4 regions of the Citrobacter sp. VF227 genome follow, and region 4 is predicted to be linked to each of the others. Evidence: predicted binding sites of a transcription regulator. Region 4 holds the regulator's gene; each other region holds the start of a gene.
What was found. The regulator CRP, encoded in region 4, controls carbon source genes, mostly activating them, when cyclic AMP is high. The targets are predictions, from matches to a motif close to ATGTGANNNNNNTCACAT.
Positions count from the first base shown of each region.

Region 1: ACU8YC_RS08895 (ABC-F family ATPase) is a predicted target of CRP. The motif match lies at 2,873-2,890, and genes of this name have one in related genera.
Region 2: ACU8YC_RS01800 (iron-containing alcohol dehydrogenase) is a predicted target of CRP. The motif match lies at 3,725-3,742, and genes of this name have one in related genera.
Region 3: focA (formate transporter FocA) is a predicted target of CRP. The motif match lies at 4,933-4,950, and genes of this name have one in related genera.

Region 1 is NZ_JBRFVF010000002.1:305,872-313,646, reverse strand. It holds gene mntS (manganase accumulation protein MntS) at 1-20, opposite strand, end outside; gene mntR (manganese-binding transcriptional regulator MntR) at 207-680, shown strand; gene ACU8YC_RS08905 (anion transporter) at 677-1,789, shown strand; gene ldtB (L,D-transpeptidase) at 1,851-2,771, opposite strand; gene ACU8YC_RS08895 (ABC-F family ATPase) at 3,004-4,599, shown strand; gene ACU8YC_RS08890 (DUF1479 domain-containing protein) at 4,743-6,005, opposite strand; gene ACU8YC_RS08885 (Cof-type HAD-IIB family hydrolase) at 6,155-6,970, opposite strand; gene ACU8YC_RS08880 (formate C-acetyltransferase/glycerol dehydratase family glycyl radical enzyme) at 7,163-7,775, opposite strand, start outside.
Region 2 is NZ_JBRFVF010000001.1:345,970-353,744, reverse strand. It holds gene ptrR (putrescine utilization regulator PtrR) at 1-685, shown strand, start outside; gene ACU8YC_RS01815 (DeoR/GlpR family DNA-binding transcription regulator) at 682-1,443, opposite strand; gene ACU8YC_RS01810 (D-threonate 4-phosphate dehydrogenase) at 1,445-2,431, opposite strand; gene dtnK (D-threonate kinase) at 2,424-3,668, opposite strand; gene ACU8YC_RS01800 (iron-containing alcohol dehydrogenase) at 3,839-5,008, shown strand; gene ACU8YC_RS01795 (dihydrodipicolinate synthase family protein) at 5,001-5,885, shown strand; gene ACU8YC_RS01790 (sodium:solute symporter family protein) at 5,962-7,374, shown strand; gene ACU8YC_RS01785 (exo-alpha-sialidase) at 7,376-7,775, shown strand, end outside.
Region 3 is NZ_JBRFVF010000002.1:220,337-228,111, forward strand. It holds gene aroA (3-phosphoshikimate 1-carboxyvinyltransferase) at 1-644, opposite strand, end outside; gene serC (3-phosphoserine/phosphohydroxythreonine transaminase) at 713-1,801, opposite strand; gene ACU8YC_RS08520 (DUF421 domain-containing protein) at 2,014-2,706, opposite strand; gene ycaO (30S ribosomal protein S12 methylthiotransferase accessory factor YcaO) at 2,843-4,603, shown strand; gene focA (formate transporter FocA) at 5,009-5,866, shown strand; gene pflB (formate C-acetyltransferase) at 5,926-7,775, shown strand, end outside.
Region 4 is NZ_JBRFVF010000005.1:12,013-19,787, reverse strand. It holds gene pabA (aminodeoxychorismate synthase component 2) at 1-266, shown strand, start outside; gene argD (bifunctional acetylornithine/succinyldiaminopimelate transaminase) at 352-1,569, shown strand; gene ACU8YC_RS16410 (YccS/YhfK family putative transporter) at 1,612-3,699, opposite strand; gene crp (cAMP-activated global transcriptional regulator CRP) at 3,751-4,383, opposite strand; gene ACU8YC_RS16400 (OsmC family protein) at 4,690-5,097, shown strand; gene ACU8YC_RS16395 (phosphoribulokinase) at 5,191-6,060, opposite strand; gene ACU8YC_RS16390 (YheU family protein) at 6,114-6,332, opposite strand; partial or broken gene ACU8YC_RS16385 (hydrolase) at 6,329-7,388, opposite strand; gene ACU8YC_RS16380 (ABC transporter ATP-binding protein) at 7,433-7,775, opposite strand, start outside.

The sequences.
Region 1 (7,775 bases), on a different contig from region 4:
CACCTCTTAAATTCATTCATATAAACCTCCTGACTTCACGATCCCATCAGTCCGTGAGGGATGTCTTTATTATATACAGATATAGCACAGGCTATATTATATAGCTATTGCTAAAACGTTAATTTTTTGTGCCCACGCAACTCTGGTTTACAATGAGCCTTCTCTAATCAGATGCCGTTAACGCGTCACAGTAACGAGGAAGCAGAATGAGTCGTCGCGCAGGTACGCCAACAACAAAAAAAGTGACGCAATTGGTGAATGTCGAAGAACACGTTGAAGGGTTTCGTCAGGTTCGGGAGGCGCATCGCCGCGAGCTGATTGATGACTACGTAGAGCTGATTTCCGATCTCATTATTGAGGTGGGGGAGGCGCGCCAGGTTGATATGGCCGCGCGGCTTGGGGTTTCCCAGCCGACGGTTGCCAAAATGCTTAAGCGCCTGGCTTCCGTCGGGTTGATTGAAATGATCCCCTGGCGGGGCGTGTTTTTAACCGCAGAAGGAGAACGGCTGGCTCAGGAGAGTCGGGAGCGTCATCAGATCGTAGAGAATTTCCTGTTGATTTTAGGCATCAGCCCGGAAATTGCCCGTCGTGACGCGGAAGGAATGGAGCATCACGTCAGTAAGGAAACGCTGGAGGCTTTTAGCCGGTTTACGCAACAGCAAGGAACAGGCTCTGAATGAGTTTCCCTTTACTACGCGCCTTGCAGCGCGATCGCTTTTTCCAGCTGTTAATCATCGTCGGGGTTGCACTGAGCCTGTTCACGCCATTTGCGCCCCGGCTGTGGCCAGGTGCCATTGACTGGCACACGATTATTACGCTTAGCGGCCTGATGTTACTGACCAAAGGGGTCGAGCTCAGCGGCTATTTTGATGTGTTAGGGCGCAAAATGACCCGCCGCTTCAACACAGAACGCCAGGTGGGAATATTTATGGTGCTGGCGGCGGCGCTGCTGTCGACGTTTCTGACCAATGATGTGGCGTTGTTTATTGTTGTTCCGCTGACGATCACCCTGAAAAAATTATGCGCTATTCCGGTGAATCGCCTGATTATCTTTGAGGCGCTGGCGGTTAACGCCGGATCGTTGCTCACGCCAATAGGTAACCCGCAAAACATTCTGATGTGGGGGCGCTCTGGCTTGTCATTTGCCGCATTTACCTGGCAAATGGCGCCGCTTGCGGGGGCCATGATGCTGACGCTGGTGGTGCTGTGCTGGTTCAGTTTCCCGAATAAAGCATTGCATTATCACACCGGTACGTCCGCGCCTGACTGGCAACCGCGTCTGGTGTGGAGCTGTCTGGCATTGTATATCGTCTTCCTGGCGGCGTTGGAGTTAAAACAAGAGCTGTGGGGGCTGGCAATCGTCGCTGCAGGGTTCATGGTGCTGGCTCGCCGCGTGATCCTCAGCGTTGACTGGACGTTGCTGTTAGTGTTTATGGCGATGTTTATTGATGTGCACTTGCTGACGCAACTCCCGGCCTTGCAGGGGATCACCCACCAGATTGGCACGCTTTCAGCGCCGGGGCTGTGGTTGACGGCCATTGGCCTGTCGCAGTTTATCAGTAATGTTCCCAGTACAATTTTGCTGCTGAACTACGTCCCGCCGACGCTATTGCTGGCCTGGGCGGTCAATGTGGGTGGCTTTGGGCTGTTGCCGGGATCGCTGGCGAATCTTATTGCTTTGCGCATGGCAAACGACCGCCGGATCTGGTGGCGTTTTCATTGGTATTCGATGCCGATGCTGATATGGGCGGCGCTGGTGGGGTATGGTTTGTTGCTGATGCTGTCATAGCGGCGCAGAGACAATAAAAAAGGCGGATGATTCATCCGCCTTTTTCGTATCAGGTATGTGCTTAGTTCAGACGAACCGGCATACCAGAACGGTTCTGTACCGCCTGCTCAACGACGGCCTGATCGACGTCAGGCTGACCGGTGATGCTGGTAATGCTCTTATTCAGCGTAATTGGTACGATTTCCCCGCCTTCGAACTGTGCTTCAGTGGTAGACAGTGGGTTGTGTACCTCAATGTAACGGCTGCCGTCTGGTTCGGTAGTGGCTTTTACCGGCTCATCGATAAACTGTACGCGGGTGCCGACCGGCACATTTTCAAACAGGAACTTGATGTCGTCGTTACGCAGACGCACGCAACCATGGCTGACGCGTAAGCCGACGCCGAAGTTAGCATTGGTGCCGTGGATAGCGTACAGGCGACCGATATACAGCGCGTACAGCCCCATCGGGTTATCCGGACCTGCCGGAACAACGGCTGGTAGCGGTTCGCCCGCTGCGCGGTATTCCGCATGCATTTTCGCCGTAGGCGTCCAGGTTGGACCCGCTTTTTTACGTTCTACTTTGGTGGTCCAGTTGATTGGCGTGTCTTTGCCCAACTGACCGATACCGATCGGCAGAACAATGACGGTGTTAGTGCCTTTCGGGTAGTAGTACAGACGCATTTCAGCGCTGTTAATCACAATACCTTCATGCACGGTATCCGGCAGGATCAACTGCTGAGGGATGTTCAGCACGGTACCGCCTTTCGGCAGGAAGGTATCCACGCCCGGGTTAGCTTCCAGCATGTTAGACAGACCCATCTGATACTCTGCCGCAAAATATTCCAGCGGTTGGGTGTTGCCTTCAGGAATCGTGATGACCTGGTTTTGGCCAATCAAACGGCTGCCATCGGTAGGCAGCGGGTACGTGACGGCAGAGGCGGTGTTACAAAAACCAACTATTGCGAGTGCCGCCGCGAAAAGCGTTGTTAATTTCATATTCATGTTCATGTATGCGAGATTCAGTGCCAGGCAGGCTAGTGGGTTGAGATTTATGTAGTGTTGGGCACGCATTATATGTGCAATCTGAGCAACAAGGAATTCGGATGTGTACTAAATCACATTTTTTTCCTCACGCTTTCACTTTACCCCTTCAGCATCAAGGCGCGATCTTATCGCAGACTTATGGCATAATAAGCGGTTTGTCACATATTTCTTTCTCTTTCAGGATACGCCAGTGTTAGTTTCCAGCAACGTCACCATGCAGTTCGGCAGTAAGCCGCTGTTTGAAAATATTTCCGTCAAATTTGGCGGCGGCAACCGTTACGGCCTGATTGGCGCGAACGGTAGCGGTAAATCCACTTTTATGAAAATTCTCGGCGGCGACCTCGAACCGACGCTGGGCAACGTTTCCCTCGATCCGAACGAGCGCATCGGTAAGCTACGTCAGGATCAGTTCGCCTTTGAAGAATTCACCGTGCTTGACACTGTCATCATGGGTCACGGTGAACTGTGGGAAGTGAAGCAGGAGCGCGATCGCATTTATGCGCTGGCCGAGATGAGCGAAGAAGACGGCTATAAAGTTGCTGACCTCGAAGTTCAGTATGGCGAAATGGACGGCTATTCTGCGGAAGCGCGTGCGGGTGAACTGCTGCTGGGCGTCGGTATTCCGGTAGAGCAGCATTATGGCCCGATGAGCGAAGTCGCGCCCGGCTGGAAACTACGTGTGCTTCTGGCGCAGGCGTTGTTCTCTAACCCGGACATTCTGCTGCTCGACGAACCAACGAACAACCTGGATATCGACACCATTCGCTGGCTGGAGCAGACACTCAACGAGCGTGACAGCACCATGATCATCATTTCGCACGACCGTCACTTCCTGAACATGGTCTGTACGCACATGGCGGATCTGGACTACGGCGAACTGCGTGTTTATCCGGGTAACTACGACGAATACATGACAGCGGCAACTCAGGCGCGTGAACGTCTGCTGGCCGATAACGCCAAGAAGAAAGCACAGATTGCCGATCTGCAATCCTTCGTCAGCCGCTTTAGCGCCAACGCGTCTAAATCTCGTCAGGCAACCTCTCGTGCGCGCCAGATTGATAAGATTAAGCTTGACGAAGTGAAAGCGTCCAGCCGTCAGAACCCGTTCATCCGCTTCGAACAGGATAAGAAACTGTTCCGTAACGCGCTGGAAGTGGAAGCGCTGGCGAAAGGTTTTGATGAAGGCCCGCTGTTTAAAAACTTTAACCTGCTGCTGGAAGTGGGAGAGAAGGTTGCCATCATTGGTGCCAACGGCGTGGGTAAATCCACCATGCTGAAAACGTTGGTTGGCGATTTGCAGCCAGACAACGGTACCGTGAAGTGGTCTGAGAACGCCCAGGTTGGTTACTACGCGCAGGATCATGAATACGAGTTTGAAAACGATCTGACCGTTTTCGAATGGATGAGCCAGTGGAAACAAGAAGGCGATGATGAGCAGGTTGTGCGCAGCTTCCTTGGTCGTCTGCTGTTCAGCCAGGACGATATCAAGAAACCTGCAAAAGTGCTCTCCGGTGGTGAAAAAGGACGCATGCTGTTCGGTAAGCTGATGATGCAGAAACCGAATATTCTGGTGATGGATGAACCGACTAACCACCTGGATATGGAATCTATCGAGTCGCTGAACATGGCGCTGGAAATGTATCAGGGCACGCTTATCTTCGTTTCTCACGACCGTGAGTTCGTCAGTTCCCTGGCGACCCGCGTGATTGAGATTACGCCGGAACGTGTGATCGACTTCACCGGCAACTACGAAGATTACCTGCGTAGTAAAGGTATTGACGGTTAATTTACCCGTCGTCTTTCGTGTTACAGGTGTGTTGGCTGCACCTGTTCACCCCGGTCACTTACTTATGTAAGCTCCCGGGGATTTACAGGCTGGTCGCCTTCCTGTAACGCGAAATACCTAGGGAAAATTGTGTAAGCTACATATTAAATAATCCCCAGCGCGCGTTTACCGTGGATATTCAAATCCTCCAGTGTGAAGCGTCCTTCCCAGTGAGTTTCATAATCCTCTCGAGGGAAATCACCCGGCGATGCGCCTTTTTCCAGCGCGGCTTTTACTTTGTGAGCGTAGGCCAGATTCTTTTCGCACATCGGTGCGGCAGGGATGTACATCACGTTGCCCCAACCTTGTTGATTTTTTACCGGCGCGACGGAGTGAATAACATCACAATGCCACCAGACGGAATCTCCGGCTTCCAGTTGTGGAATGCTGGTTAGCGCTTCAATCAGCAGCGGATGCCATTGCGCGGAAATCGGCAGGACTCTGCCGGGCGCTACGCCGCAAAGTTCATCTTCCGGCACATCGTCAAGCAATGGGCGTAACAGCACATACGCCATCGTTTCAGGAATAGGGACCACATGCAACAATCCCTGACCGGGCAGCATATCGGATAATGCAGTCCAGCCCTGGAAGGTACGGAATACTGAACATTTGGTGGTGTTATCCACGGTGTACTCTTCTACTTCGGTGCGATGCGCAGCCTGCCACGGATCGTACTCTTCCAGTTTACCATTGAAAACATTCGCAAAAACCTGCTGATATGCCGGCAGAAGCCAACGTTCCAGCGCGCCGGAATCCGTATGCGCGCCCAACCCTTTGGACGTTGTTCCCGGCGGACGACGACGTATGCGGTCAGGGTAGATAACGCTGACATCCGGGTTAAACCATTGTTTCCCTTCGCTTGTAAACGTCCACAGGCGATTAAGGAATGACTGTGCATTGGCCATTTCTTCGCTCTGGCGGGCCTGCATCTGTGCCTGGGACCAGTAGATGGGGTAGATCTCCGGGCGGGATGCGCTGAGGGTGCCAAAAAAGTTATCACCGGGGCCTTTGTAGACCTCATCAAAATGGTTGCGATCCAGGTAATCGAGCATCGACTGATCCCATGCCAGCGCCTGTTCGCGGGGGAAATGCCCCTTAATAACCGCGCATCCGCGACGCTTAATTTCTTCACGCTGCTCTGCACTCACGCGACCCGCTTTGATATCCGCATAGGACAACACAGGCCATACCGGGGAGCCTTGCGCTTTGAGGGCGTTGATTTCCGCCACGCGGGTGGCAATGGCATCGCTCAGCTGGTTGAAGATCAACTGAACATCCCCAAGCTGTGCCCGCAGTTGCTGTTTCATCTGACGGATTGCCGCTTTGTGATCGGCAGGCAACGTGTCGCTGGTAAAAGTAAAAGCCATAACCACCTCGCATTAACTTTCATTCGAAACTAAATTTGATTGCAAGTGATAATATAAGTTAAAAATTAGTTAATGCAAGTTTAAAAATATGCTGGTGTGCGCAAAGTGAGAATAGAGTGAAAGCCGGGGCGAGCGCCCCGGTTATGGGATCAGCTGTTAAAAGGGGAGGTGTTGTCCAGCACCGCCTGAATCACGTTCAGCGCGCCTTGATGGTTATTGTCATCGGTCTGATAGCGGGCAATCGATTTGATGCTCTCTGCCGCATTGGCCATGGCGAAAGAGTAGTGCGCCATCTTCAACATTTCCGCGTCGTTACCGCTATCGCCAATGGCGACTACGTTTTGCGGTGACAGGTTCCAGCGTTTTAACAAACGGCTGATTCCGTTAGCTTTATGTAAGCCGGGAATGATCAGGTCGATAAACCCAAAGCCGCTGGTGACAGGCTTCATGATGCCGTCGAGGGCAGAGTGAAGGTGATCGATAACTAATGGGATCAGTTGGTCGGGTAAATTCAGCGAGAACTTGAACAGCACATCGTTGATGTCCTGATAATCCTTTACGGGTTTCAGGCGATGGTAGTGTTTTGCCATCAACGCGACAAAGGACTCTGGGGCATTTTCGCTCACGTAGGCGCTTTGCAGTCCACAGGCCACAAAGTTGAGCTGCTTATCTTTGAGCAGTTCGCCAATGACAATGCGTGATTCGTGGCGGGTAAGCTCACCGTGAAACAGCTGTTTGCCGTGTTCAAACACCAGTGCCCCGTTCTCGGCGACAAAAGAGATCTCATCTTTGAGCTCCGGGAAGAAGGATATTAGCTGGTAATACTGGTTGCCGCTGGCCACGACAAATTCAATATCTCGTTTTTTCAGTTCCTGATACTGCGCCATAAAGCGTACGCGATCGTAATGCTTGGCGTCGTCGAGAAAAGTTCCGTCCATGTCTGTGACGATAACTTTGATGGTCATACTTGCTCCTGGCTCATAACTGCGACCTGAAACATTTTAATAACAATGTGAGCTAAAGCACAAATTTAATTTCGAATGAAAGAGGGAGAGGGGCGATTGAGTGGGCCGGATAAGCAACTGCGCCATCCGGCAGTGGTGAGGGATGAGAACCGGATGTCGGTACGAGTACCTAATCCGGCTCACTGACCTTGCTTATAACATATGTTCAGTACGGGCGATGATATCGTCCTGCGCATCCGGAGACAGCGCGGTGAAGAAGGCGGAATAACCCGCTACACGCACCACCAGATCACGGTACTGATCCGGGTGTTTTTTGGCTTCAAGCAGCGTTTCACGAGAAACGATGTTGTACTGAATATGCCAACCTTTGTGCTCTTCAAAGAAGGTACGCAGCAAAATCATCAGCTTCTGTTTATCAGACTCATTTTCCAGCGTGGCCGGGTTCAGCTTCTGATTTAACAGCACGCCACCGAGGATTGAACCAGTAGGCAGTTTACCCACCGAGCCAATTACCGCCGTTGGACCGAGATGGTCCGTACCGGATGCCGGGCTTGCGCCTTCTGCCAGCGGGGTGTGCGCTTTACGGCCATCCGGCGTTGCCATGGTTGCCGCGCCGAACGGTACGTTTGCAGAGATAGACGAGGTCCCGGCGTAGTAGTTGCCGCCAACCGGACCACGGCCGTAACGCGGGTTGTGATACAGCTTCAGTTCGTCAATGTAAGTCTGATAAGCGCGGGCCAGCAGCGCATCAACGCTATCGTCATCGTTGCCGTACTTTGGCGCACCGTTTATCAGGCGTTGGCGC
Region 2 (7,775 bases), on a different contig from region 4:
TTTACGCTATAGCCAGCGGATCCTCGCACTGGTTGATGAAGCGAGAATGGTTGTCGCCGGGGATGAACCGCAGGGATTGTTTTCACTTGGCTCGTTGGAAAGCACCGCCGCCGTGCGCATTCCTGCGACGCTGGCTGAATATAATCAGCGTTATCCCAAAATTCAGTTTGCGCTGGCGACCGGTCCTTCAGGCACAATGCTGGATGGTGTGCTCGACGGGACGCTGAACGCTGCCTTTGTTGACGGACCGATTACCCACCCAGGCCTTGAAGGAATGCCGGTCTACCGTGAAGAGATGATGATTGTCACTCCGTACGGTCATCCTCCCATCCAGCGGGCCAGCGACGTTAACGGGTGCAGTATTTACGCCTTTCGGGCCAACTGTTCCTACCGCCGCCATTTTGAAAGCTGGTTTCATGCCGATCGCGCCATGCCCGGCACTATTCATGAAATGGAGTCGTATCACGGGATGCTGGCCTGTGTGATTGCCGGCGCGGGGATCGCGCTGATCCCACGCTCGATGCTGGAGAGTATGCCAGGACATCATCAGGTCAACGCCTGGGCGCTAAGCGAAAACTGGCGCTGGCTGAATACGTGGCTGGTATGGCGCAGAGGCGCAATGACGAGGCAACTGGAAGCGTTTATTGAGGTATTGAACCCCCAGTTGTCGCAGACCAGGGATTAACTGGCAATAGTCAGTTGGCAGGGTAGCTGTTCCAGTTGCTCGCGCACGTCTTCATTGAGATGCGCATCGGTCACGATATCCGTCAACGCATCCAGATGTGTAACGTTAAACAGTGACCATGCGCCGTATTTCGAACTGTCCGCCAGCAGTACCCGACGTTTGGCATTAGCAATCAGGTCGCTTTTCAATCCGGCCTTCTCTTCAGTCGGCGCGGTGATCCCTCGCGTTATGTCCCAACCGTTGCAGCTCAAAAACGCGATATCTGGCCAGACGTTCTGCAGCAGTTTACGTCCATGTTCACCGATGCAGGACTGACTGGAATCATCGATACGTCCGCCAATAATGGTCACTTCAATTTGTTTAAACTCAGAGAAGAAAAGCGCAATGTGCAGATCGCTGGTGATAACCCGCAGCGGCAGATGGGTGAGCTGACGAGCCAGCTCAATCATTGTCGTCCCCGCGTCGAGAACAATAGCATCACCGGCTTTCACCAGGTTTGCCGCCGCACAGGCGATAGCCTGCTTTTCCAGCAGACTACGCTGCATTTTCTCATGCGTGGTAGGTTGTGAAGGAATAAACCGGTTAAGCGTGACGCCTCCGTGGGTACGGCTGATGACACCTTCCTGGTCAAGCTTGATCAGATCGCGACGAATGGTCGCCGGAGAGGCCTGAGTCACAGCGACGAGCTGTTCAACTGTCGCCAGATTATGCCCTTTCAGATAATCCATAATCTGTTCTAACCGATTATATCCCTTCATTTTATTCCCGCGTAATTTGCATTGCTAACTGGATAGACACCGCCATGCTCTCAGACTTGGCTTTTCCTGTCCAGGCAATATCAAACGCCGTACCGTGGTCCGCAGAGGTGCGAATAAACGGCAATCCGGCGGTGATATTCACCCCATCATAAAATCCCAACAATTTTAGCGGAATATGGCCCTGATCGTGATACATCGCCACCACCATGTCGTACATACCTTCGTGGCACTGCATAAATACCGTATCCGGTGGACAGGGTCCCGTAACATTTACCCCTTCCGCTTGCATTGCACGCACCGCAGGTCCGACAATCGTTATCTCTTCCTCGCCAAACAGGCCATTTTCGCCGGCATGGGGGTTGACGCCAGCAACCGCAATACGTGGATTATCGAACCCTACCAGACGCAGGAAATCATTCGCCACCTGAATGACCGTTTTTACACGTTGCTCGCTGAGCGTATCAAGAAATTTGCGCAACGCGATGTGGGTGGTAACGTGAATGACTTTAAGCTGATCGGTATAAAGTACCATCGCGTAGTCTTTGCTGTTGGTCAGTTGTGCCAGCAGTTCGGTATGTCCGGGATAATGATGTCCCGCCAGATGCAACGCTTCTTTATTCAGCGGCGCGGTAGCAATAGCCTTAACTTCACCACTTAGCGCCAGTGCTGTAGCGCGTTTTATGCAGCGATAGGCCAAATCTCCCGCCTGCGCTTGCACCACTCCTGGCTGAAGAGCGGTAGGATCGGCAAGCGGTTCATCAATCACGTTGATAACACCCGGGGCGAATTGCGCCAGGTCTACGCTGTCGATAACCCGAAGTTCCGCTGGCGGTGTGACATTTAATGACTGGATACGACGCAGCGTTTGGGCACATCCCACAACCACAACCGGCGCGCCAGAGAGTTCTCCCTCCACCAGCGATTTAATAATAATCTCAGGTCCAATACCGGCAGGATCGCCCATTGTTACTGCAATAATGTTATTCACTCATGTTCTCCTCGATAAAATTTAAAACCTGACGCAACGTCGTTTCGTCACCGAATCCCCCTGCCTTTGTCATAACCGGGCGTTGCCAGTCGCCACCGACAAAATGACCGTACGGCACGCACTGGGCCACACGGTCGGTAATTCGAAATCCTGTTGCCTTAAGGGCGTCTGCAACCGCCATCGCCACATCGCCACCAGAGAGATACAGCGCGCCTGGCGATACCTCTTGCAAAACCTGGCGGATAAGCTGTCCAAGAAACAGGCAGATTTTTTCACCGAGCTGAACGCGATTCATCTCCATGCGCACGCACAACTGCGGAATATGATGGCGCGCTTCACTGTCGGGACTTGTGTGAACGATGCAGTGTTTACCAGAGGCGAGGATTCCAACAATGCGCTGCACGTACGCTGTTGAACCACCGCTGAAAATATTCTCGATATCGATGAATACCATCCCCACTTGCGGGTTCTGGTACACAGCGGCAACCTGTTGTTGAGCGATTTCACTCATTGATCCCACAACAGCCAGCAAGCGCTGGGAAGAAGGTGCCCGCACATGGCGCGCCAGTGCATCACAGATTCCGGCTGACCCCACCAACAACGGCAGCTCATCCTGCATCAGCGCTTGAGTAACAATCACATCAAGGTCAGCGTCAGTCCGCGCATCCACAACCCAAATCTGCGGCGTCTCAACAACAGGCTCATGCAGGTGCTGCGTGTAGTCATTTAGAGACATCGACCGACACGCAATGGTGGTTTGCGCCTGTATCACTTCACAGATATCAGCACTCATCACCGGTGTTTTAGGATCGCTGGCAAATTCGGTATGCGTTACCGGAACGCCGTGAATCAGGCATTGCCCTTGCTCGGTGGTACGGCCTGCGGCAGGATAAGTAGCCGCTAAAATGGCACGTTTTTTGCCCGTAACTCGCATCAACGCGTCCAGTTCCGCCCCCGGATTACCCCGCAATGTTGAATCGATTTTCTTCAGCCACTGCGTCTGAGGTTCTGCCTGACAGGCAAGAGCCAAATCGCTTACCCTCGCCGCGGCTTGTTGAGCATCCAGTGCCCGGCTATCGCTGTTTATGACCAGCACATCTGCATCATCGGCACAGGGCAATGTGAAAGCGACGTTCACCGTCATTCCCGTCATCGCCAGACTCACTCCCGCATCATTTCCCCCCGTAAAGTCATCAGCAATGACAAGGATCTGGGGTCTTACAACATGTCTACTCATCCATGCTCCGGGTTGTTGAATTTTGATAATGATTATATTCAATCACATTTGATTAAATGTGAGCAAGCTCAATTTATTCAGTTCCGAGATAAATTATAAATTTAGCCCATGATGAAATCGCTTTTGAAACGAAATGAGCGAATTCAATCACTCACCTACAGGAGAATGTTGTGGCAACAATCAATAGCACCGTGATTAGCGGTTCAAATGCCATCCCCGCGCTGGAACCAATACTGACAGGCAAGCACCAGCTATTGCTGGTGACCGATAGCAATATCGTCAGGCTGGATGCAGTGGCGCAGATCCGCACCTTGCTCAGTAACGATGGCCGCCAGGTCACACTTATTGATAGCGTGCCTGCCGAGCCGGGTCATCATGACGTTGCGGCACTGTTAGAAAGCGTTAAAGGTCTTAACGTAGAGATGGTGATAGGTATTGGTGGTGGCAGCGTACTGGATGTAGCGAAGTTGCTCTCAGTCTTATGTCATCCTGAATCCTCTTCTCTTGACGCCATGCTGGCAGGCGAGAAACCGCTGCACCGCGTAGCTTCAGTGCTGATTCCAGCCACTGCAGGGACGGGTTCTGAAGCAACTCCTAATGCGATTCTGGCGATCCCGGAACAAAACACCAAGGTCGGCATCATTTCTCCGGTGCTATTACCCGATTACGTTGCCCTGTTGCCGGAACTGACGACCAGCATGCCAGCGCATATTGCGTCATCAACCGGAATAGATGCGTTATGTCATCTGATTGAGTGCTTTACAGCCACCATCGCCAATCCGATCAGTGACAATGCGGCGCTCATCGGGTTACAGAAGTTGCTGAAGAACATCGAAACCTCGGTTAATGAACCGAACAATTTGCTGGCTAAACTGGAAATGCTGTGGGCGTCATATTATGGCGGAGTCGCGATTAATCATGCCGGAACACATCTTGTCCATGCACTCTCTTACCCACTCGGAGGTCGCTATCACCTGCCTCATGGTATAGCCAATGCCATTCTGTTAGCCCCTTGCATGAAAGCTATCCGTCCTCATGTGGTCGACAAGTTCGCTCAGGTCTGGGATCTGTTGCCTGATGCCGATCGGACCCTGAGTACCGAAGAAAAATCATTCGCGCTGGTGGAATACTTCTCCGCACTTGTGAAACGACTCAACCTGCCCGATAACCTGGCAACGCTCGGGGTACCACCCACAGATATTTCCACTCTCGCCGATGCCGCGCTCAACGTAAAACGTCTTATTAACAACACACCCTGTCAGGTAAGCCATGACGATGTTGAGGCTATTTATCAAACACTTTTTCCAGAACTGATTACCAAAGGAGTGAATCATGAGTAAGAAAATTTGTGGTGTACTGACGGCAATCGTCACCCCCTTTGACAACGAAGGGGCGCTAAACCTCCACGAGCTCAAAAATCAGGTTAATCGCCAGCTAAACGCCGGCAACGGCATTTTCTGCGGCGGTACGAACGGTGAGTTTTTTGTGCTTAACGAGGAAGAAAAAATAGCAGTGACCCGCACCTGCGTTGAGGAAGTCGCTGGACGGGCAAATGTGGTTGCGCATATCGGTGAAATCTCAACCCGTGAAACCATTCGTCTGGGCAAGCAAATTGAAAAAATGGGCGTCGATGCCGTATCGGTGATTACCCCGTATTTTGTTCCGCTCAAACAGCAGGAACTGATTGCTCATTATACCGCGATTGCCGACGCGCTATCGGTGCCGGTATTTCTCTATAACATTCCGGCACGTACGGGTAACACCATTGAACCAGAAACCGCAAGCGTACTGGCGACGCATCCCAACATCATTGGTATCAAAGACAGCGCCGGGAGCTATGAAAGCCTCGAAGGTTTCCTCAACGCCGTCAAAGATATCGAAGGTTTTGATGTGCTAAATGGGCCGGACTCGCTGATTCATCAAGGATTCGTTGACGGTTGTTCAGCCTGTATTTCCGGTTTGGCGAACGTAGCGCCAAAAGAAATTAACGCTATCTGGACGCGATTCAAGGCCGGTGATGTTGTCGGATCGCGTGAAGCGCAGGAAAGCGTCACGGGTTTGCGAACCGAGCTCTATAACGTTGCGTTCTCGCCCGCCGCAGTCAAAAAAGCATTGCAAATCATGGGACATGAGGTAGGCGCAAGTCGTTACGCCGTCACGTTTAGTGAGCAACAGGAAAATACTATCCGCCAGATAGTGTCGCATCTCGCCCACTAAAGGATTTCTCAATCGTCACAAGAATACCCGGGAGCCTAGCGCCCCCTGGATTCGTACGCCCTGGAGGGCGGCTAAGATGAACTCATTTACCTCTTCAGACACTCTGATCATTGTAGGGATCGTGATTGCCTATATTATTTTTACAACCTGGCTCACTTTCCGCCTACGCAGTAAAAATGCTGGCGATTTTATGGAAGGCTCGCGTGCCATGCCTGCCTTCATCGTCGGTATTCTCCTTATGTCCGAATATATCGGCGCCAAATCGACCATTGGTACCGCTCAGGCAGCATTTGAAGGCGGAATAGCCGCATCCTGGTCTGTTCTCGGTGCCGCTATAGGTTTTCCTCTGTTCGGTCTGATACTGGTTAAACGTATCTACAATACAGGGAAAATCACTATATCGGGTGCCATTGCCGAGAAATATGGCAACAGCACAAAAAACATTATCTCTATCATCATGATTTACGCCCTGCTGCTGGTAAACGTCGGAAACTACGTCAGCGGCGCCGCGGCGATTTCGACAGTACTGCAGGTCAATTTACCTGTTGCCGCCTTTATAACCGCCATTGTGAGCACCTTCTATTTTGCCTTTGGCGGCATGAAAGGCGTTGCCTGGGTAACGATGCTGCACAGTGCCCTAAAGTACATTGGTCTGTTGATCATTATGGGGTTTGCTCTCTCAAGAACCGGCGGTTTCTCACCGATGATTGAACAAATGCCAGACTTTTACTGGACCTGGGATGGCAACATCGGCGCGGGTACTATCGTCGCATGGCTCATCGGTACCATTGGTTCTATTTTCTGTACACAGTTTGTGATCCAGGCGATTTCATCAACTAAAGATGTCAAATCCGCCCAACGATCAACATGGATCGCCTTCTTCTTTTGTTTACCAATTGCTTTTGCTATCGCCATTATCGGTGTGGCGGCGAAGTTTCTTCACCCAGAAATTAACAGCCTGTATGCAATGCCCATTTTTCTGCAGGATATGGACCCATGGCTGGCCGGCCTTGTGACAACGTCACTTGTAGCCTCTATTTTTGTTAGTGTCAGTACCGTTGCTCTGGCTATCGCCTCACTGGTGGTGAAAGATTTTTATGTGCCAATGCGTAACCCTACCAAGGAACAGGAGTTTAAAGCGACTCGCTGGATCTCCTTGTTCATTGGCTTCCTGCCGCTGATTTTCGTCCTGCTGGTACCGGAAGTATTAAAGCTCTCCTTCTTTACCCGTGCGATCCGACTCTCCATTACCGTCGTCGCCATTATCGCCTTCTATGCGCCGTTCTTTAAAAGTACTCGCGGTGCAAACTGTGCCCTGCTGGGTGCCTGCGTAGTGACATCCGTTTGGTATCTGCTGGGTGACCCGTTCGGTATCAATAATATGTACATCGCCTTGCTGACGCCTGCGGTGATTATGATTCTCGACCGTCTAATCCCTAACAAATCCCAGCAAGCTACTCCCAAACCTGTCGAAAATAATGGAGTCTAAAATGACCGTAACCGTAAATCGCGATGGCATGCTGCGAAAACTCGAACAAGATGAGCGTGTGGTTATTGCCATGCTGCCTTCAGAATGCCCGCAGAATCATGCCGCCAATATTATGCCTCTGCCCGATGGCTCACTGATGTGCGTCTGGTTCGGCGGTACTCAGGAAGGCATCGCAGACATCTCAATCTGGAGCTCACGTCTGCGCCCAGGAAGCGAGCGCTGGAGCCAGGCTGTTAAACTGTCTGATGATCCGGGTCGCTCAGAGCAAAACCCTGTGCTGTTCCTCGCGCCAGATAACGTCTTATGGCTGCTTTGGACCGCCCAGATCTCTGGCAATCAGGACACGGCTATTGTGCGTTATCGTCAATCACATGACCTTGGGGAGAGTTGGGGCGAGACAG
Region 3 (7,775 bases), on a different contig from region 4:
ATTTCGACACCAAACGTTTTCATCAGGTTCAGTGTGATATCAATGTAAGGTTTGGATACCAGCTCGCCTTTAATGACGATCGTCGTGTCCTGCGGCGCCAGCGGCGCAGTCATCAGCAATGCCGTGAGGAACTGGCTGGATACGCTGCCGTCAACCTCAACCTGTCCTCCGGTGAAACCACCGCGCAGACGTAAAGGCGGATAGTTTTCCTGCTCCAGGTATTCAATGTTGGCTCCGCCCTGGCGTAGCGCATCAACCAAATGACCAATCGGGCGCTCTTTCATGCGCGGTTCGCCCGTCAGCACGATGTCATTGTTGCCCAGGCACAGCGCTGCGGCCAGCGGGCGCATTGCGGTTCCGGCATTGCCAAGGAACAGCTCCACAGCACCTTCTGCATGCAGCGCACCGCCATTACCGATTATCTCGCAACGCGTGCGATCGGCTGAAAGGGTATAGATAATCCCTAACGCATTCAGAGCATTAAGCATATGGCGGACATCATCGCTGTCCAACAGGTTGGTCAGAACAGTGGTGCCATTTGCTAATGCAGCCAGCAGCAAAGCGCGGTTAGAAACACTTTTGGATCCAGGCAGATTGATGGTGCCATCCACCCGCGCAATGGGTTGTAACGTCAGGGATTCCATGAAACTCGACTCTCAAAAACAGACATAAAAACCCCACAGGTTGGCTGTGGGGATGAAAATAAAGCTGATTAACCGCGGCGACGCTCGAAATCGACCATGAAATCGGTCAGCGCTTTTACACCTTCCAGCGGCATTGCATTGTAGATGGACGCGCGCATACCGCCGACCACACGATGCCCTTTCAGCGCATGCAGGCCCGCAGCGAAAGACTCTTCCAGGAAGAGTTTATCCAGCGTGCTATCAGCCAACTGGAACGGGACGTTCATGCGAGAACGGTTCGATTTCGCCACGTCATTACGGTAGAAATCGCTGTTATCGATTACGCCATACAGCAGTTCCGCTTTTTGCTGGTTAATTTTATCCATCGCGTTAACACCGCCCTGCTCTTTCAGCCATTTAAAGACCAGGCCAGACAGATACCAGGCAAAAGTTGGCGGCGTATTAAACATGGAGTCGTTGTCATTCAGCACGGTATAATCGAGGATTGACGGGCAAGACACATGGGCCTTACCCAGCAAATCTTCACGCACGATGACAATCGTCAGCCCCGCCGGGCCAATGTTTTTCTGCGCTCCGGCATAAATTACGCCATAGCGGCTAACGTCAATCGGTGCGGAAAGAATGGTCGAGGACAGATCCGCCGTAACCACCACGCCGCTGGCAAAATTCGGCGTTTCATCGATCGCAATGCCATCGATGGTTTCATTCGGGCAATAGTGCAAGTACGCCGCATTGTCAGAAAGCTGCCATTCACTCATCGGCTTAACGGCACGCAGTCCGTCAACGGTGACTTTGGCGTCGATAACGTTTGGCGTACAGTACTTCTTCGCTTCTTTAATTGCACTGGCGGCCCAATACCCAGCATCCACGTAATCCGCCGTGGTTTTGTCACCCAGAATATTTAACGGGATACCCGCGAATTGCCCACGGCCACCGCCATGGCAGAACAACACTTTATAGTTGGAGGGGATACTGAGAAGATCGCGAAAATCCTGCTCTGCTTCCTCTGCGACTTGAATGAATTCTTTGCCACGGTGGCTAATTTCCATCACCGACGTGCCAAGACCGTTCCAGTCGCGAAGATCCTGTTGAGCCAGTTTAAGTACTTCTGCCGGTAGCATTGCCGGACCTGAACTAAAATTGAAGACCTGAGCCATTTCCCCTCACCACGTTGTGTTGTTGTCCAATCAACATCCTGTCATTGACGATAATCCGGTGACAGATATTGGTATAAGTTATTCCTGTGGATATCGGTTTTATCATTCAGTGACACGCGCCGCAATGGGTAAAAATGACCAGGGTAAAAATGTGTCGTTGGTCACACAACAGAATCTATCGGATTGACGGGTAAAAACCGAGATTTTCGCTGTCAGGTAACCCGTTTTGCCCGACTGGCCTTCGACCATTCTGGATTTGCACAGCGCGGGCATAATTGATGATCGCCGGCATTCATTTGCACCACTTCACTGCAACGTATGCAGGCATAGTCCCCAGCTTCAGGCATTATCTTAAAGCGTTGCGTACAGCGTTTTGGCAGAATACTGAGTCCCGGCTTTACATCTTCATTGGCATAGAAATAGACGCTGATTTGCCCGTTCGTTTCCAGAATGGCCAGTTTCACCTGTCCTAATTGCTCTACGCCGTTCAAACGCAATTCCATAAAGAACTCGAATTCCGTCATATTGGCGCTATTGAGCTTTGACCATGCCAGCTCACCATCCTCAATGATCACAACGGGCTTCCCCTCCAGCAAATCCTCCATTTTTTCGCTGTGTGCCATCAACCACATTACCAACCGGTACAGCACTGCAAGGGTAATAAAGACCACTAGCACCGGCAGCATTGGAACATCATCATAAAACGCCACGTCTCCCGCTGCGGAACCCAGCGTAAGGATGATCAGGACTTCAAAAAGCGACATCTGACGTACGCCGCGACGTCCGGTGATTTTTAAAAACAGAAAAACCAATATAAAGGTATAGAGGCTGCGCAAAGCAACTTCGCCCAGAAAATCCATCGGCACTTTATCAAGCGCCATACGGTGTAAATCGAATGCTTTCATTAATATGCTCTAAACGTGGTTGGCTGTAAGAAAGCATAGCTAATGCTTTTATTTACGCCTGGAATCCGGCGACGATAGCGCCGTTCATTGAAAACCCGTATCATTGCGCGCTTTCCGTACGACAAAAGTGATTTTCATGACGCAAACATTTATCCCCGGCAAAGATGCCGCTCTGGAAGACTCCATCGCTCGCTTCCAGCAAAAATTGCTCGACCTTGGTTTTCAAATTGAGGAAGCCTCGTGGTTGAATCCCGTCCCTAACGTCTGGTCTGTACATATTCGCGACAAAGAATGCGCGTTGTGCTTTACCAACGGGAAAGGCGCGACAAAAAAAGCGGCACTGGCTTCCGCGTTGGGGGAATACTTTGAGCGTCTGTCGACTAACTACTTCTTTGCGGATTTCTGGCTGGGTGAAACCATCGCCAACGGTCCGTTCGTGCATTACCCGAACGAAAAATGGTTCCCGCTGACTGAAAACGACGATGTACCAGAAGGTCTGCTGGATGCACGACTGCGAGCGTTTTACGATCCAGAAAACGAACTGACTGGCAGCATGCTTATCGATCTACAGTCCGGTAATGAAGAACGTGGCGTCTGCGGTCTGCCGTTTACCCGCCAGTCTGATAACCAGACCGTCTATATACCGATGAATATTATCGGCAACCTGTATGTTTCTAACGGCATGTCTGCGGGTAACACGCGAAACGAAGCTCGCGTTCAGGGCCTGTCTGAAGTCTTTGAGCGTCATGTGAAGAACCGCATTATTGCGGAAAGCATCAGCCTGCCGGAAATCCCGGCCGAAGTCATGGCGCGCTATCCGGCTGTGGTGGAGTCCATCGCCAAACTGGAAGCGGAAGGTTTCCCAATTTTCGCCTACGATGGCTCGCTGGGCGGCAAGTATCCGGTGATTTGCGTTGTCCTGTTCAACCCGGCGAACGGTACCTGCTTTGCCTCCTTCGGCGCGCACCCGGATTTCGGCGTAGCACTGGAGCGTACCGTCACTGAACTGTTGCAGGGCCGTGGTCTGAAAGACCTTGATGTCTTCACCCCACCGACTTTTGACGACGAAGAAGTGGCTGAACACACTAACCTTGAAACCCACTTCATTGATTCCAGCGGTCTGATTTCATGGGATCTGTTCAAGCAGGATGCCGACTATCCGTTCGTTGACTGGAATTTCTCTGGCACCACGGAAGAAGAGTTCGCCACCCTGATGACTATCTTCAATGCTGAAGATAAAGAAGTGTATATCGCCGACTATGAGCATCTGAGCGTTTACGCCTGCCGCATTATTGTTCCGGGAATGTCTGACATCTACCCGGCTGAAGATCTGTGGTTAGCCAACAACGCCATGGGCGCCCATCTGCGTGACACCATCCTCTCTCTGCCGGGAAGTGAATGGGATAAAGAAGACTATCTCAACCTGATCGAACAACTGGATGAAGAAGGCTTTGACGACTTCACCCGCGTCCGCGAACTACTTGGTCTGGCAACCGGCGCGGATAACGGTTGGTACACCCTGCGTATTGGCGAGCTAAAAGTGATGCTGGCGCTGGCCGGTGGCGACCTGGAGCAGGCGCTGGTCTGGACAGAATGGACGATGGAATTCAATGCCTCCGTCTTTAGCGCTGAACGTGCCAACTACTACCGCTGTCTGCAAACGCTGCTTCTGCTCTCTCAGGAAGAAGATCGTCAGCCGCTGCAATATCTGAATGCGTTTGTCCGCATGTACGGTGCCGAGGCGGTTGAAGCGGCAAGTGCAGCATTGAGTGGCGAAGCGCCATTCTACGGGTTGCAAACCGTTGATAGCGATCTGCAGGCTTTCCCGGCGCATCAGTCTCTGCTGAAAGCCTATGAAAAACTACAGCGCGCGAAAGCGGCACATTGGTCAAAATAATGACAGTCAGCCTGCGCTAAGTAGGCTAAAAGTTTTGTCTGGGATATATTACGGGGCGCTTTAAGCGCCCTGTTTTTTTATTTTGGTCAAATCGGAAAATAAATGTAAAAACAAGGTTAAATATTAGTAGTTGATATTAAAAAAATTAGCGTATTAATGCAGTTTTTTATCTCAATTACTCCATTTTAATTAACCGTCTAACAGGAGACAAAAAGAAAAAATTCAACTCACTTTATAATTTTTAAAATTTATTTTTACGTGGATAATCAACAAGTTACTCCGTAATCGCATAAAAACCATGCGTCTTACGGGCCTATAAGCCAGGCGAGATATGATCTATATCAAATTCTCATCTATAATGCTTTGTTAGTATCTCGTCGCCGACTTAATAAAGAGAGAGTTAGTGTGAAAGCTGACAACCCTTTTGATCTTATTCTTCCTGCTGCAATGGCCAAAGTTGCCGAAGAAGCAGGCGTCTATAAAGCAACGAAACATCCGCTTAAGACGTTCTATCTGGCAATTACTGCCGGTGTATTCATTTCAATTGCCTTTGTTTTCTATATCACCGCAACAACCGGTACCGGAACTATGCCTTTCGGCATGGCAAAATTAGTAGGTGGTATCTGCTTTTCCCTGGGGCTGATTCTTTGCGTTGTCTGCGGCGCAGACCTCTTCACCTCAACCGTATTGATTGTCGTAGCAAAAGCCAGTGGTCGTATTACCTGGGGCCAATTGGCTAAAAACTGGCTTAACGTGTATGTCGGTAACCTGGTGGGTTGCTTGCTCTTCGTGCTACTGATGTGGCTTTCCGGCGAATACATGACCGCCAACGGCGCGTGGGGGCTCAACGTCCTGCAAACAGCCGACCACAAAGTGCACCATACTTTTGTTGAGGCAGTAAGCCTTGGCATCCTGGCTAACCTGATGGTGTGCCTGGCGGTATGGATGAGCTACTCTGGCCGCAGCCTGATGGACAAAGCGTTTATCATGGTATTACCGGTCGCAATGTTTGTTGCCAGCGGTTTTGAGCACAGTATCGCAAACATGTTTATGATCCCTATGGGTATTGTAATACGCGATTTCGCCACCCCGGAATTCTGGACCGCTGTTGGGTCTTCTCCGGAGAATTTTTCTCACCTGACCGTGATGAATTTCATCACCGATAACCTGATTCCGGTTACGATCGGTAACATTATCGGCGGCGGTTTGTTGGTCGGGTTGACATACTGGGTCATTTATCTGCGTGGTAACGATCATCATTAATCTGATGATGCCCATTACACGCAGTAAATAAAAAATCCACTTAAGAAGGTAGGTGTTACATGTCCGAGCTTAATGAAAAGTTAGCCACAGCCTGGGAAGGTTTTACCAAAGGTGACTGGCAGAATGAAGTAAACGTACGTGACTTCATTCAGAAAAACTACACTCCATATGAGGGTGACGAGTCCTTCCTGGCTGGCGCAACTGATGCGACCACTGCACTGTGGGACAGCGTGATGGAAGGCGTTAAACAGGAAAACCGCACTCACGCGCCTGTTGACTTTGACACCTCCGTTGCTTCTACCATCACTTCTCACGACGCTGGCTACATCAACAAAGCGCTCGAGAAAATTGTTGGTCTGCAGACTGAAGCTCCGCTGAAACGTGCGATCATTCCGTTTGGCGGCATCAAAATGGTTGAAGGTTCCTGCAAAGCGTACAACCGCGAACTGGACCCGATGCTGAAAAAAATCTTCACCGAATACCGCAAAACCCACAACCAGGGCGTATTCGATGTTTACACCAAAGACATTCTGAACTGCCGTAAATCCGGTGTTCTGACTGGTCTGCCAGATGCGTATGGCCGTGGCCGTATCATCGGTGACTACCGTCGCGTTGCGCTGTACGGTATCGACTACCTGATGAAAGACAAATACGCTCAGTTCGTCTCTCTGCAGTCCGATCTGGAAAACGGCGTAAACCTGGAAGCAACTATCCGTCTGCGTGAAGAAATCGCTGAACAGCACCGCGCACTGGGTCAGATCAAAGAAATGGCTGCTAAATATGGCTGCGATATCTCTGGTCCGGCTACCAACGCTCAGGAAGCTATCCAGTGGACTTACTTCGGCTACCTGGCCGCGGTTAAATCTCAGAACGGCGCAGCAATGTCCTTCGGTCGCGTATCCACCTTCCTGGATGCTTACATCGAACGCGATCTGAAAGCAGGCAAAATCACCGAACAAGACGCTCAGGAAATGATTGACCACCTGGTCATGAAACTGCGTATGGTTCGCTTCCTGCGTACCCCAGAATACGATGAACTGTTCTCCGGTGACCCAATCTGGGCAACTGAATCTATCGGTGGTATGGGCGTTGATGGCCGTACTCTGGTTACCAAAAACAGCTTCCGCTTCCTGAACACCCTGTACACCATGGGTCCTTCTCCGGAGCCGAACATCACCGTTCTGTGGTCTGAAAAACTGCCTCTGAACTTCAAGAAATTCGCCGCTAAAGTGTCCATCGACACCTCTTCTCTGCAGTACGAGAACGATGACCTGATGCGTCCGGACTTCAACAACGACGATTACGCTATCGCTTGCTGCGTAAGCCCGATGGTTGTTGGTAAACAAATGCAGTTCTTCGGTGCGCGTGCAAACCTGGCGAAAACCATGCTGTACGCAATCAACGGCGGCGTTGATGAAAAACTGAAAATGCAGGTTGGTCCTAAATCTGAACCGATCAAAGGCGACGTTCTGAACTTCGACGAAGTGATGGACCGCATGGATCACTTCATGGACTGGCTGGCTAAACAGTACGTCACCGCACTGAACGTTATCCATTACATGCACGACAAGTACAGCTACGAAGCCTCTCTGATGGCACTGCATGACCGTGACGTTATCCGCACCATGGCGTGTGGTATCGCTGGTCTGTCCGTCGCTGCTGACTCCCTGTCTGCAATCAAATATGCGAAAGTTAAGCCGATTCGTGACGAAGACGGTCTGGCTATCGACTTCGAAATCGAAGGCGAATACCCGCAGTTTGGTAACAACGACTCTCGCGTTGATGACATGGCGGTTGATCTGGTAGAACGTTTCATGAAGAAAATTCAGAAACTGACTACTTATCGTAACGCTATCCCGACTCAGTCTGTTCTGACCATCACCTCTAACGTGGTTTATGGTAAGAAAAC
Region 4 (7,775 bases):
TGCACGGTAAAACGTCGCCTATTTCGCATAACGAGCAGGGTGTTTTTCAGGGACTCGCCAATCCATTAACGGTAACGCGCTACCATTCTCTGGTGGTCGCTCCCGAAACCCTTCCTGACTGCTTTGAGGTGACCGCCTGGAGTGAAACGCAGGAGATCATGGGTATTCGTCACCGGGAGTGGGATATGGAGGGGGTGCAGTTTCACCCGGAGAGCATTCTCAGCGAACAGGGGCATCAGCTGCTGGCTAATTTTCTCAACCGGTGATTTGTGGTTGCTATTCAGTGATTTTTTATTCATATTTTGTGATTATAATTTCACTAGCATTTCTGCTTAACAGGGTGGTAATGACATGGCAACTGAACAAACTGCAATTACACGCGCGACATTCGATGAAGTGATTCTGCCGATTTATGCACCGGCTGAGTTTATCCCGGTAAAAGGGAAAGGGAGTCGAGTGTGGGATCAACAGGGTAAAGAGTATGTTGATTTCGCAGGCGGTATTGCAGTTACCGCGTTAGGGCATTGCCATCCGGCGCTGGTTGAGGCGTTAACCACCCAGGGCGAAACCCTGTGGCATACCAGCAATGTTTTCACCAACGAACCGGCGTTACGCTTAGGTCGTAAACTCATTGATGCGACCTTCGCCGAGCGCGTACTGTTCATGAACTCCGGTACCGAAGCTAACGAAACCGCCTTTAAGCTGGCGCGCCACTATGCCTGCGTGCGCCATAGCCCGTTCAAAACCAAGATTATTGCCTTCCACAACGCGTTTCACGGTCGTTCGCTGTTTACCGTATCCGTTGGCGGGCAACCGAAATATTCCGACGGCTTTGGACCCAAACCGGCAGATATCATCCATGTCCCGTTTAACGATCTGCATGCGGTCAAAGCGGTGATGGACGATCACACCTGCGCGGTGGTGATCGAGCCTATTCAGGGCGAGGGTGGCGTTACTGCGGCAACGCCGGCATTCCTGCAAGGCTTGCGTGAGCTCTGTGATCAGCACCAGGCGCTGTTGGTATTTGATGAAGTACAGAGCGGGATGGGGCGTACTGGCTCACTGTTTGCCTATATGCACTACGGCGTGACGCCGGATATCCTGACCAGTGCCAAGGCGCTCGGCGGCGGCTTCCCGGTGAGTGCGGTACTGACTACCCAGGAGATTGCCTCGGCGTTCCACGTGGGCTCGCATGGTTCCACTTATGGCGGTAATCCGCTGGCCTGTGCGGTTGCGGGAGCTGCGTTTGATATCATCAACACGCCGGAAGTGCTGGAAGGTATTCAGGCCAAACGCCAGGCGTTTGTTCAGCATTTGCAGAAAATTGACCAGCAGTTTGACATTTTCAGCGACATTCGCGGTATGGGACTGCTGATTGGCGCCGAACTGAAGCCGCAGTTTAAAGGCCGGGCGCGTGATTTCTTGTACGCCGCGGCGAATGAAGGCGTGATGGTACTGAACGCCGGACCGGACGTGATGCGTTTCGCGCCGTCGCTGGTGGTGGAGCAGACCGATATCGATGAAGGGATGCAGCGCTTCGCGCAGGCCGTGGCGAAAGTGGTGGCTTGACGATCTTAGGCCGGATAAGCGTAGCGCATCTGGCAGTCGATCTTAACCCTTCATATCCCGCAACCGGCGGCTCAGCCAGATCCCGTGATGCGGTCGCTGACGCCATGCTACCGACGAAATGGTATGCATGGTGTTCAGATGCCCTAATATCCGCTGTAGATGCTGCTCAAGGGTACTTAAAGGCCCGTGGGACAGCATCTCTGGCGCCTCGAGAATATTTACATCGCCGGAGCTTCCTGGGCCGTCATATTCCAGCCGTTGCTGACAGCGCTGGATCGCAATTTCACAGGACTCCAGATACCGCTGCGCCAAATCCGGCGTCAGCATCGTATGTTCCCTTGCCAGCGTGGTCATCGCGTTGATGTGTTCGACGATGAACTGGCTATGCGTAACCCACAGTTTCATGTCCGCCAGATAGTGCGAGTTGAATCCTGGCTCCTGCATCGCCTGGTTAAGTGAGTTGAACAACGTGTTATGCGCCTGGTTGACCCGCATGCGTTGATACGCCAGCGGTGTGGCCTGCGGATCGTTGCTAAGGATCAGGCGGATGGCTTCCTGATCGGCTTCTAACGCATCGTGGGCGTTTTTACGCAGCAGGCCGCTCTGCCACTGCGGCCATAGCCAGAGCATCCCGCCAAAGGCGATTAGGCAACCAGTGACCGTATCGATAAACCGCGGCACGATAAACTGTTCCCCGTTCAGTGTCAGCAACTGCAGGGTGTATACCGCGGTGACCGTAAAGCCGACGGTAGCCCAGCCGTAGTTTTTACGGATGGTCAGATAACTCACCAGGGTTATCAGCAGCATGCCTGCCAGCGTGTAACTCTCCTGAATATGAAAGTGCAGTGTGACGCCAGCGATCACCAGGCCAACGAGCGTCCCTACTGAACGGTGTAAAATACGTACCCGGGTCGCCCCGTAGCCATTTTGCGTGACGAACAGGATTGTCATCAAAATCCAATAGGGTTTTGGCAGGTGTAAGGCGCTGCCCATCAGGCTGGCAATGCTCAACATGACGCTGATGCGTCCGGCATTACGCAGCGCCGGGGATTTCAACGACAGATAGCTTTTCAGGGCAGGGATCAGCGGCAGCCGACGCTGCTTGTCAGCCATTAAATCCCGGGCATACAGTGGGCGCTGGGTGCGTAGCACGCGGGCAATACGGCTGAAGTGCCAGTAACAAAATTGTCCTACCGGATTGTCCGGATGTTGGTTGGCAATTTTCTCCAGCGTGCCAATTTGTTTATCCATTGAAAAACGTGTTGGCAAGCGGTGATACAAAATGTCATCGGCCAGAACGCGAAGGCGTTCGGCGACGGTGCGCGCGTTCCAGCGGATCACCTGTTCGGCGTGGCTACGTTCGACCAGCTTTTGCACCTCTTCCGGCTGGTGGAGGCTGACGGAAATATGTTCCTGTAAATCGAGCGCCTCCTGAAAGGCACGTAGCAGGCGCTTATAATCGTTGTTGCGATGTGCCGACAGCATATGCATTTGCTGATAGCACTGGGTAATCAAATCTACCGCTTTTTGTTGGCGCACAAGCAGGGGGGGTAGCGCTTTTTCCGGATCGGCATGCTGAGTCAGGAGGCTGTATTTGGCCTCACAGTAATCGGCTAATTCACGATACAACAAGCTGAGCGACTCACGCAGCGGCTGCTCACGCCACATCCAGAACCAGAACCAGTTGAACAGGCCGTACCACAATGTACCCAACGCGTAGATCAGCAGTGGCTCCCAGACGGGCATGTTCCCGGCCAGGCTGAGCGTGAAAATTGCCGCGATAAGCGAGGCAGGTAGTAGTCGTGCATGCAGAGGGCCTAATTCAGCGGTTACACCAAGAATCAGCGTCAGGCCAGTGAGGATCAGCGGCAGCGGTATAGTCTGTGCCAGCAGTATCTGCATGATCAGACTGCATCCGGCAAACAAAGACGCACCAATCACTAAGCGTTTGAAAAAGCGCTTATGCGGGGTATCAAGACCGGCAATATTGCAGCAGGCAGGGACGAGGGAGAAGAGGAGCCCCAGATGAAGCTGCCCGATGATCAGACCGACGGCCACAGGTAAACATAGCACCAGCGTCTGTCGTAGTGCGTAGTTGATCTCAGGGTGATATATCAGTCTTCGCCACATCGGTGCAAACAAAAGTGGCGCATTACGGGGTAACGCGCCACTTCGATGGGGTTAACGTGTGCCGTAGACGACGATGGTCTTACCGTGTGCGGAGATCAGATTCTGATCTTCCAGCATCTTCAGAATACGACCAACGGTCTCACGGGAACAGCCAACGATCTGGCCGATTTCCTGGCGGGTGATTTTAATCTGCATGCCGTCCGGGTGGGTCATCGCGTCAGGCTGTTTCGCCAGATTCAGCAGAGTCTGCGCGATACGACCGGTAACGTCGAGGAAGGCAAGGTTGCCAACTTTTTCAGACGTGACCTGCAGACGGCGAGCCATCTGAGAGGACAGGCGCATCAGAATATCTGGATTGACCTGGATTAATTGGCGAAATTTTTTGTACGAAATCTCAGCGACTTCACATGCAGTTTTAGCACGGACCCAGGCGCTGCGTTCCTGACCTTCTTCGAAGAGGCCTAATTCACCAATAAAATCGCCCTGATTCAGATAAGAAAGGATCATTTCTTTCCCTTCTTCATCTTTGATCAGCACTGCCACTGAGCCTTTAACGATGTAGTACAACGTTTCCGCTTTTTCACCCTGGTGAATCAGCGTGCTCTTCGATGGGTACTTATGAATATGGCAATGAGACAAGAACCATTCGAGAGTCGGGTCTGTTTGCGGTTTGCCAAGCACCATGCGCGGTTATCCTCTGTTATAAGCTGTCTCCAGAGCCAAAATATTACCTGCCTCTGGGTTTGCAAAAATGTGCTTCCCGCTACCTGGGAAGGGGGCTGTCAATACGTGCGACGGCCTGTAATGTGATGTCCTCTGCATACATGCAGTACGTCAATGTATTACTGTAGCATCCTGACTGTTTTAGCATAGCTTTCGCCGTGTGTCTCCTGGTGTCTCGCTTCAGCATGACGCAGGTCGCCTTCCGTTGCGAGATTTGTTGTGTGCGCGTAATCTGTCAGGAAAATTGATGCATCGGAGTAATAAAATATGCAAGCACGTGTTAAGTGGGTTGAAGGGTTAACCTTCCTCGGTGAGTCCGCCTCTGGCCACCAGATTTTGATGGACGGTAACTCCGGTGATAAAGCGCCGAGCCCGATGGAAATGGTCTTAATGGCTGCGGGCGGTTGCAGCGCAATTGATGTGGTGTCGATCCTGCAAAAGGGTCGTCAGGATGTGACCAACTGCGAAGTGAAGCTGACCTCCGAGCGTCGTGATGAAGCGCCACGCCTGTTTACCCACATCAACCTGCATTTCGTTGTAACGGGTAACGATCTGAAAGATGCGTCCGTCGCTCGCGCGGTCGATCTTTCGGCGGAAAAATATTGCTCCGTGGCGCTGATGCTGGAAAAGGCGGTGAACATTACCCACTCCTATGAAGTGGTTGCCGCTTCGTGATGTTATGCCTGATGGCGATATACTTATCAGGCCTACAGGATTTAAACGCGTAGGCCGGATAAGGCATTATCCGCCATCCGGCAAAAAAACACCTTACTCTATCTTTTTACCTTCCATCAGTCGCTGGACTAGCGGCAGCATAATCAATTCCATCGCCAGACCCATTTTCCCGCCCGGAACAACCAATGTATTGATATGAGAAATGAATGAGCCCTGCAGCATGGCCAGTAGCCATGGGAAATCGATCCCTTCCAGATTACGAAAATGAATCACGACAAAGCTTTCATCGAGTGACGGAATACTCTTGGCGGCAAAGGGGTTAGAGGTATCTACAGTCGGTACGCGCTGAAAGTTGATATGCGTACGAGAAAACTGCGGCGTGATGTAATTGATATAATCGTCCATTGAACGCACCACCGAGTCCATCACCGCTTCACGCGAGTGTCCACGCTCGCTGGTATCGCGGGTCAGCTTCTGGATCCACTCCAGGTTCACGATCGGCACCACACCAACCAACAGATCGACATGCCGGGCCACATTTTGCTGCGGGGTGACAACGCCGCCGTGAAGTCCCTCATAGAACAGGACATCCGTCGGTTCAGGCAGCGGCTGCCAGGGCGTAAATGTCCCCGGAACCTGATTCCACGGTACGGCCTCATCGTAGGTGTGCAGATATTTACGCGACTGACCTTTGCCCGTCTGACCGTATTCAATGAAGGTTTGCTCCAGCAGACCGAAGTCGTTAGCTTCGGGGCCGAAATAGCTGATATGCCGCCCGGCATCGCGCGCTTTGCGAATCGCCATGTCCATTTCCGGGCGGGTATAGCGATGAAAACTGTCGCCTTCCACCTCGGCGGCGCGCAGATTTAACTGCGCGAATATTTTACGAAACGCGAGGCTGGTGGTGGTGGTCCCCGCGCCGCTGGATCCTGTTACCGCAATCACCGGATGTTTGGCAGACATAACAACTCCATGAAATGGTTGTAATTATAGTAAAGTCGGCCGGCGGCTACGGATTACTCGCGAATCTGCTTCCTCGGCATAATGTTGACCGTTTCATGCAATTCGGACCACACCAGCACGGCTTCACCTGATTGTAGTTGGCGTTTGACGTCGGCGACTTTTTGTTCGAGCGAGCGTTCATGTTCACCATAATCGGTGCCTTCGCGCAAGACAAAGCTTTCAAGCAGATTGTCCAGCGCGTCCGGGGAGATGTCTTGCCAGGGAATAATCATGATGAAGTCTCCAGATACGTTGTCAGCCAGTCCGGGATTCTGGATTCCAGCCACATCTCCGGATGGCGTATCGTACCGCCAATGAATCCGACATGGCCGCCGTGTTCAGTAAGCTGATACTCCACCTGCGAGGGCAGGTTTTCCGGCTCAGGGATCACATGATGATCCATAAACGGATCATCCTTGGCATGGATAATCAGCGTCGGTTTGGCGATCTGATTAAGCAATGGCATGGCGCTACACTGACGGTAATAGTCTATCGCATCGGCGAAACCGTGAATTTTGGCGGTGATCAGATCGTCAAAATCGCGAATGCGACGTAGAGATTTCAACTGGGCCAGGCTCACCGGCAGTGAGCCAGGATAAGCCTCAAGCTTACGCGAGGCATTGGCTTTCAACAGATTAAGCAGGTAGCGCTGATAGACCCGGGAGAATCCCTTGTCCATGTGGTAACTACAGGCTTCCAGCACGAAAGGGGCAGAGACGATAACAGCAGCATCAATTGGAATCTCGGTGCCTTCTTTTGCCAGCAGGCAGGCCAGCATGTTTCCACCAAGCGAATAGCCTACCGCTGCGGTCGGCACACGACCGAACTCACGCTCCAGCCAGTGTAAAAACCAGGTGCCGTCTTCTGTTTCACCGGAGTGATAAATGCGGTTCAGACGATTTGGTTCGCCGCTGCAGCCGCGAAAATGCATCACCACACCCAGCCAGCCGCGCTTTTGTGCTGCTTCAATCAGGCCATGTGCGTAGGGGCTGTTCAGGCTGCCTTCCAGGCCGTGAAAAACCACCAGGCGCGGTTTGTGTTTCGCCTGCTGCGGATCTTCACTCCACGCCAGATCGACAAAATCACCGTCTGGCAATTCCAGACGCTGCCAGTGGGCATCGAACTTCACCTTGCGGCGAATTAAACGCGGCAGCATCGTCTGCAGATGGCGGTTACTGATACCGCGCATTGGACGGAAATCTCGCGAATCTTCGGTAGGTGGAGTCATTTCTGTGGACGTGATTTCAACCATAACACCAGAGCAATTAATATTCGGAAAGAATAACTATACCGCGCGCAGCGCATGCGGGTTAGCCAATATGTGATTTTGCGCTTATTCTGCCAGCATCTGCTCAAGCTGTTCCTGCGCGTCCAGCCAGGCCATTTCGCACTCTTCGAGCCCGGATTTCGCGCTGGCTTGTTGCTGCAAGCATGCCGTGAGTTCAGCCTTGCGGCTTTGGTCGTACAGTTCGCTGTCGCCGAGTTTCTCTTCTGCCTGCGCCAGCTGTGCGTGCAGCTTCTCCATCTCTTTTTCCAGACGGGTAATCTCTTTACGCAACGGCTGCGTCAGAGTGCGTAGTTCAGCCTCGCGACGCTTCTGGTCTTTACGCGCCTGGGCGCTGTTAACGCTCTCTTTCGCCGGTTCGTCGCCCTGGCTTTCCTGTTTTTGCACATCG